2 regions of the Pseudomonas sp. NPDC089530 genome follow, and region 2 is predicted to be linked to the other one. Evidence: riboswitches for the same ligand, from Rfam matches in the RefSeq annotation. Region 2 holds a riboswitch; the other holds the start of a gene.
The links. Region 2 has a riboswitch for cobalamin ahead of cobO (cob(I)yrinic acid a,c-diamide adenosyltransferase). Riboswitches for the same ligand answer to the same signal wherever they lie in the genome.

Region 1 (3,094 bases), on a different contig from region 2:
CCAGCAGCACATCCAGCGGCAGGCGGCCGCTGCTGGCTTCGATGACTTTCACCGCGGGCGGCAGCTCCTCGGCGACTTCCAGGCGCACCTTGGCCAGGTCGGCCGGGCTGATCAGGTCGGACTTGTTGAGGATCACCAGGTCGGCGCTGGACAGCTGGTCGGCGAACAGCTCGTGCAGGGGCGATTCATGGTCCAGGTTCGGGTCGAGCTTACGTTGGGCATCGACCTGGTCCGGGAAGGCGGCGAAGGTGCCGGCGGCCACGGCCGGGCTATCGACCACGGTGATCACCGCGTCGACGGTGCAGGCGCTGCGGATTTCCGGCCACTGGAACGCCTGGACCAGGGGTTTGGGCAGGGCCAGGCCGGAGGTTTCGATCAGGATATGGTCGAGGTCGCCGCGACGGGCCACCAGCTCGCGCATCACCGGGAAGAACTCTTCCTGCACGGTGCAGCACAGGCAGCCGTTGGCCAGCTCGAAGACCCGGCCGACCGCCTCTTCCTCGGTGCAACCGATGGAGCACTGCTTGAGGATCTCGCCGTCGATGCCCAGCTCGCCGAACTCGTTGACGATCACCGCGATGCGCCGACCCTGGGCGTTGTCCAGCATATGCCGCAGCAAGGTGGTTTTGCCCGAGCCGAGAAAGCCGGTGACGATGGTGACGGGAAGTTTGGCCAGTGTTTTCATCGGATGCCCTTTGGCAAGGTGGCGGGCATACGGGACGAGACCGCGCAGGCAGGTGCGCGCAAGCGTTTCGCCACCGGATCACCCCGCCCGGTTGTAGTGAGAATCAGGTCCGAGGCAGGTCTCCTGGCTGACGGTGCGCCGGTCGCTGGACTGGCGAACGACGCGCCTTCCCGCCGTCTGGCAGTGGCCTTGCACCGTTCATCACCGTTTACAGTTGCGGGGGCAGCCGCGGCTTGGACCGCGTTCCCTTCTTAGCTTCGACCTGTGCCGAAGAACCTCGAGAGCGCAAGGCTACGCAGAGCTTGGGGGGCGGTCAATGTTCATGCCGCACCAGGACCTGCGAATCGTGGTCGAAAACGAGAACCCTTGCCAATTGACGCCCCTCCCTCGCCCATGCTCTCCTACACACCTTGTTACGGGTGCCCTTCACAGGGTGAAACGGGAAACCGGTGCGTCACAGGCCCTAGGCCTTGATCAGTCCGGTGCTGCCCCCGCAACGGTAAGCGAGCGAAGAATCAGATCCACTGTGCCAGCAGTCCGGCATGGGAAGGCGATTCTTGCAGGCCAGGCGCAAGCCCCCGCCCCTCGCGAGCCCGGAGACCGGCCCGCCATACAGTCATAACAAACCCGCGGTGGGCGGGCGCTGTTAATTCCCCGCGGGCCTGTCTCGCGGGGTTTTGCTGCGCTCGATTCAACCGCTGACACCCAGAGGGAAGCGCCATGTCGAGCATCAGCAGCACCAGCCATTCCGCCAGCACCACTACCACCCTGAGCCAACGCCTGGTCGCCGCCATCGGCGCCTCGATCCTGGGCGCGTGCCTGGTGTACTTCGCCGGCTTCTCCCATATCGAAGCGGTGCACAACGCCGCCCACGATACCCGTCACAGCGCTGCCTTCCCTTGCCACTGAGGCCTGCCGAGATGATCAAGCGAATCGCGCAAACCGCAGGTTTCACCGGGTTGCTGGCGGCCCTGCTGCTGACCCTGCTGCAGAGCTTCTGGGTCGCCCCGCTGATCCTGCAGGCGGAAACCTACGAAAAAGCTCCGGCCGCCGCCGAAGTGCATGAACACGCCGCCGGCACCGCCGCCCATAGCCACGACGCCGAAGCCTGGGAACCGGAAGACGGCTGGCAGCGCGTGCTGTCCACCACCGGCGGCAACCTGGTGGTCGCCGTGGGTTTCGCCCTGATGCTCGCCGGCCTCTACACCCTGCGCGCGCCGAACCGCACGTCCCAGGGCCTGCTCTGGGGCCTGGCCGGTTATACGACCTTCTGCCTGGCGCCCACCCTGGGCCTGCCGCCCGAGCTGCCGGGCACCGCCGCCGCGGACCTGGTGCAACGGCAGGTCTGGTGGGTCGGCACCGCCGCCTCCACCGCCGTCGGCATCGCCCTGATCGTCTTCGCCGGCCATTGGCTGCTGAAAGTGCTGGGCGCGGCCATCCTCGCCGTGCCGCACCTGATCGGCGCGCCGCAGCCGGAAGTGCATTCGATGCTTGCGCCAGAGGCCCTGGAAGCGCAGTTCAAGATCGCTTCGCAGCTGACCAACGCGGTGTTCTGGCTGGCCCTGGGCCTGATCAGCGCCTGGCTGTTCCGCCGCAAGAACGACGATCAGTACTCCGCATGACCGATCTCGGCACCGCGCCGACCCTGGTGGTCGGCCTGGGCTGCCAGCGGGGCTGCCCGGTGGAAACCTTGCGCGCCCTGCTCGACCGGACCTTGCTCGCCCACCGCCTCGACCGCGGGCAGATCAAGGCCCTGGCCAGCATCGACCTGAAACGCGAGGAACCCGGCCTGCTGGCCCTGGCCGCGCAACTGGAGCTGCCCCTGACCTGTTTCAACAGTCAGCAACTGGCGCCTTATGCCCCGCAGCTCAGCCATCGCTCGGCGATTGCCTTTGAGCACACGGGTTGCTATGGGGTCGCCGAAAGCGCCGCCCTGGCCCTGGCCGAACACCTGGCCCGACGCCCGCCAAGACTGCTGGTGCCGCGGCAGAAATGCCCCCAGGCCACCCTCGCCGTGGCCTGTTGCAGGTAAAACCCCGATAATCCCCGCCGCTGATCATGAGCAATCTTCATCTGTGAGGTTGCATCGCCCCCTTTTTTCCCAGGAGAACGCCATGACCGTCTTTTTTATCGGTGCCGGTCCCGGCGACCCGGAACTGATCACCGTCAAGGGCCAGCGGCTGATCCACAGCTGCCCGGTCATCATCTATGCCGGCTCCCTGGTGCCCGAAGCCGTGCTGCAAGGCCATCGCGCCGAGCAGGTGGTCAACAGCGCCGAGCTGCATCTGGAACAGATCATCGAACTGATCAAGGACGCCCATGCCAAGGGCCAGGACGTGGCCCGGGTGCATTCCGGCGACCCGAGCCTGTATGGGGCCATCGGCGAGCAGATCCGCCACTTGCGCGAGC
Region 2 (3,094 bases):
GCAGCAGGGTGATGCGGTTCGGGCTGGGCACGCCTGCACCGGCGCGGCTCATGATCTTGCCTGCGATCCAGCCACGAAAGCCCCTGTCGTCATCGGGTTTGGCCGGGGCGTTGGTCTCTGCCACCAGTACATCGCCGTTGGGCAGCACGTACAGCCAGCGTGGGTGGTCCAGGCCTTCGGCGAACGCGGCCACCTGGGTGCCGGCGGCGGCCACGGGTTTGGCGCCAGCGGACCAGCCGATCGCCGGGGCGATGTTCACGGTCGGGATCAGGGTCGGGTTCGGTTCAGGCAGTTTTGGCGAGGGGCCGGTGCCGTCGGATACCTGGAGGCTGGAGCTCTCGCCACAGGCGACCAGGCCTGTGGCGACACTGATGAGGATGGCGTATCGAAGCTTGAGCATGCTGATTTCCCTATGAATGCACGAGTCGGTGTCGTCATAGAGAAGCACAGGCTGGCAATGGTTCAAACCATTCAGTGGGCTTCCTTGAACAGCACGGCGACGCCAGGGTGATAGTTGCCGGCCTCGTTGTGCAATTTGCGGTAGGCGTAGGGGAAGTACCAGGCCACGGCGCAGCAATGTTCCTTCTGCAGGTCGTCGACCATGTCCTGCAGTTCTTCCGGAGTGGCGCTGTGCTGGCTCTTCTGCGGCGTGACGAACAGGCAGCCGAGCTTCAGGTCGCTGGGGTAGCTGGCCTTTTTCGCGTCGCTGGCGGCGTCCAGCAGCGGCTGGGTCAGGCGCAGGCTGTTGACCCGGGGCCAGCGCTGGGTGGCCTGGATATAGACCCGTTCCTCCGGCGTGGCGATATACAGGTCGGTGCGCCCGTTACGGTTGCCTTCTTCGAGCTGTTTTTTGCTCGGGGTGTGTTCCAGGGTGACCATTTCCGCCATCCAGGCCGCGGATGAGAGCAACCCCAGGTTGGCTTGTTCGTCGAACCAGTACGGGCTTTCGTTATCGCCGCGCACGGTGTTGTAGCGGTCGATGCAATCGAACCAGCGTTCCAGGGCAGGGCGCAGGAACTCCAGTTTCGGATTGCTGATGATCATGCCTTGCATCGGACTTTTCCTATTCTTTTTGAGATTGTGGAATTTTTTAACGAGATTATGGCTATTTGATATCACTGCACTGAGTGTGGCACAAGATTGGCGCCACGTTTCCGATAGGCAGCATTTCGCCCATCCGTCAGGCCCTGGCTTTCATTGACGCTCCACCCCCAACCCTCTAACCTTCGCGACTTGTTTCAGGTGCTCTGTGACCCGCTGGTCGACAGAGTGAAACAGGGAAGCCGGTGAGTCCCCGTGCCGACAGGGCACCCCTGACGATTCCGGCGCTGCCCCCGCAACGGTAAATGAGTCAAGACTGCGCCTGATGCCACTGTGTCGAGTGTCGACATGGGAAGGCGCGCAGTTGGGCATCCGCCACTCACAAGCCCGGAGACCGGCCTGATCCATCCAACGGCATCACGGTGGGCGATGCCAGGCTTGCGCCGTCTATTCCTATGCCTGCCCCCCGTTATCCAGCCCCAACGGAGAGCTGCCCCATGACTGAATCCCCCGATCGTGACGAACGCCATCTGGCGCGCATGCAACGCAAAAAGGCCGTGATCGATGAACGTATCGCCAACTCGCCGAACGAGTGCGGCTTGCTGCTGGTGCTGACCGGCAACGGCAAAGGCAAGAGCAGCTCGGCCTTCGGCATGCTCGCGCGGGCCATGGGCCACGGCATGCAATGCGGTGTGGTGCAGTTCATCAAGGGCCGCAACAGCACCGGCGAGGAGTTGTTTTTCCGCCGCTTCCCGGAGCAGGTGCGCTTCCACGTGATGGGCGAGGGCTTTACCTGGGAGACCCAGGACCGCCAGCGCGACATCGCCGCGGCCGAAGCCGCCTGGGCGGTGTCCCGCGAACTGCTGCGCGATCCGAATATCGGCCTGGTGGTGCTCGATGAGCTGAACATCGCCCTCAAGCACGGTTACCTCGACCTGGATCAGGTGCTCAGCGACCTGCAGGCCCGACCGCCGATGCAGCATGTGGTGGTCACCGGGCGCGGCGCCAAGCCGGAAATGATCGAAATGGCCGACACCGTCACCGAGATGGGCATGCTCAAGCATGCCTTCCAGGCCGGGATCAAAGCGCAGAAAGGCGTCGAACTGTGAGTGATGCCCGTCATTGTCCGGCGGTACTGATTGCCGCCCCGGCCTCCGGCCAGGGCAAGACCACCGTGACCGCCGCGCTGGCCCGCTTGCATCGCAATCAGGGACGCAAGGTACGCGTGTTCAAGTGCGGCCCGGACTTCCTCGACCCGATGATTCTCGAGCGCGCCAGCGGCGCGCCGGTGTATCAACTGGACATGTGGATGGTCGGCGAGCAGGAGAGCCGACGCCTGTTGTGGGAAGCCGCGGGCGAGGCGGACCTGATTCTGATCGAAGGCGTGATGGGGTTGTTCGACGGCACCCCGTCCAGCGCCGATCTGGCGCGGCATTTCGGGGTGCCGGTGCTGGGGGTGATCGATGGCACGGCCATGGCCCAGACCTTCGGCGCCCTGGCGTTGGGGCTGGCGCGTTATCAGCCGGACCTGCCGTTCGCCGGGGTGCTGGCCAACCGAGTCGGCACCCTGCGCCATGCGCAGTTGCTCGAAGGCAGCCTGACTGAGGGGCTGCGCTGGTACGGCGCCTTGTCCCGGGAAACCGGGATCGAACTGCCGAGCCGCCACCTGGGCTTGGTGCAGGCCAGCGAACTCAACGACCTGGACCTGCGGCTCGACGCAGCGGCAGCGGCCCTGGCCGACAGTTGCGAAGTGGCCTTGCCCCCGGCCGTCGAGTTTGCCGCGCCCCAGGTGGTGGCCGTCGAGCCGCTGCTGGCCGGCGTGCGCATTGCCGTGGCCCGGGACGAAGCCTTTGCCTTTACCTATGGCGCGAGCCTGGATCTGCTGCGGGCCATGGGCGCCGAGCTGCGCTTTTTCTCGCCGATCCATGACACCACGCTGCCCGAGGCGGACAGCCTTTACCTGCCGGGCGGTTACCCGGAGCTGCATCACCGGGCGCTGGCGGCGAATGGCTCGATGCTCAGCGCGATCCGAGAGCATCACGCCATGGGCAAG

Region 1: another riboswitch for cobalamin. It lies ahead of ACQKQA_RS14570 (CbtB domain-containing protein); the one in region 2 lies ahead of cobO (cob(I)yrinic acid a,c-diamide adenosyltransferase).

Annotation. Positions count from the first base shown of each region.
Region 1 is NZ_JBNNVU010000032.1:51,900-54,993, forward strand. Features, by position in the region: gene cobW (cobalamin biosynthesis protein CobW) at 1-685, opposite strand, end outside; cobalamin riboswitch at 782-980, opposite strand; cobalamin riboswitch at 1,086-1,308, shown strand; gene ACQKQA_RS14570 (CbtB domain-containing protein) at 1,406-1,594, shown strand; gene ACQKQA_RS14575 (CbtA family protein) at 1,606-2,307, shown strand; gene ACQKQA_RS14580 (cobalamin biosynthesis protein) at 2,304-2,717, shown strand; gene cobM (precorrin-4 C(11)-methyltransferase) at 2,800-3,094, shown strand, end outside.
Region 2 is NZ_JBNNVU010000022.1:6,720-9,813, forward strand. Features, by position in the region: gene ACQKQA_RS11365 (PQQ-dependent sugar dehydrogenase) at 1-400, opposite strand, end outside; gene ACQKQA_RS11370 (hypothetical protein) at 472-1,053, opposite strand; cobalamin riboswitch at 1,224-1,458, shown strand; gene cobO (cob(I)yrinic acid a,c-diamide adenosyltransferase) at 1,539-2,150, shown strand; gene ACQKQA_RS11380 (cobyrinate a,c-diamide synthase) at 2,147-3,094, shown strand, end outside.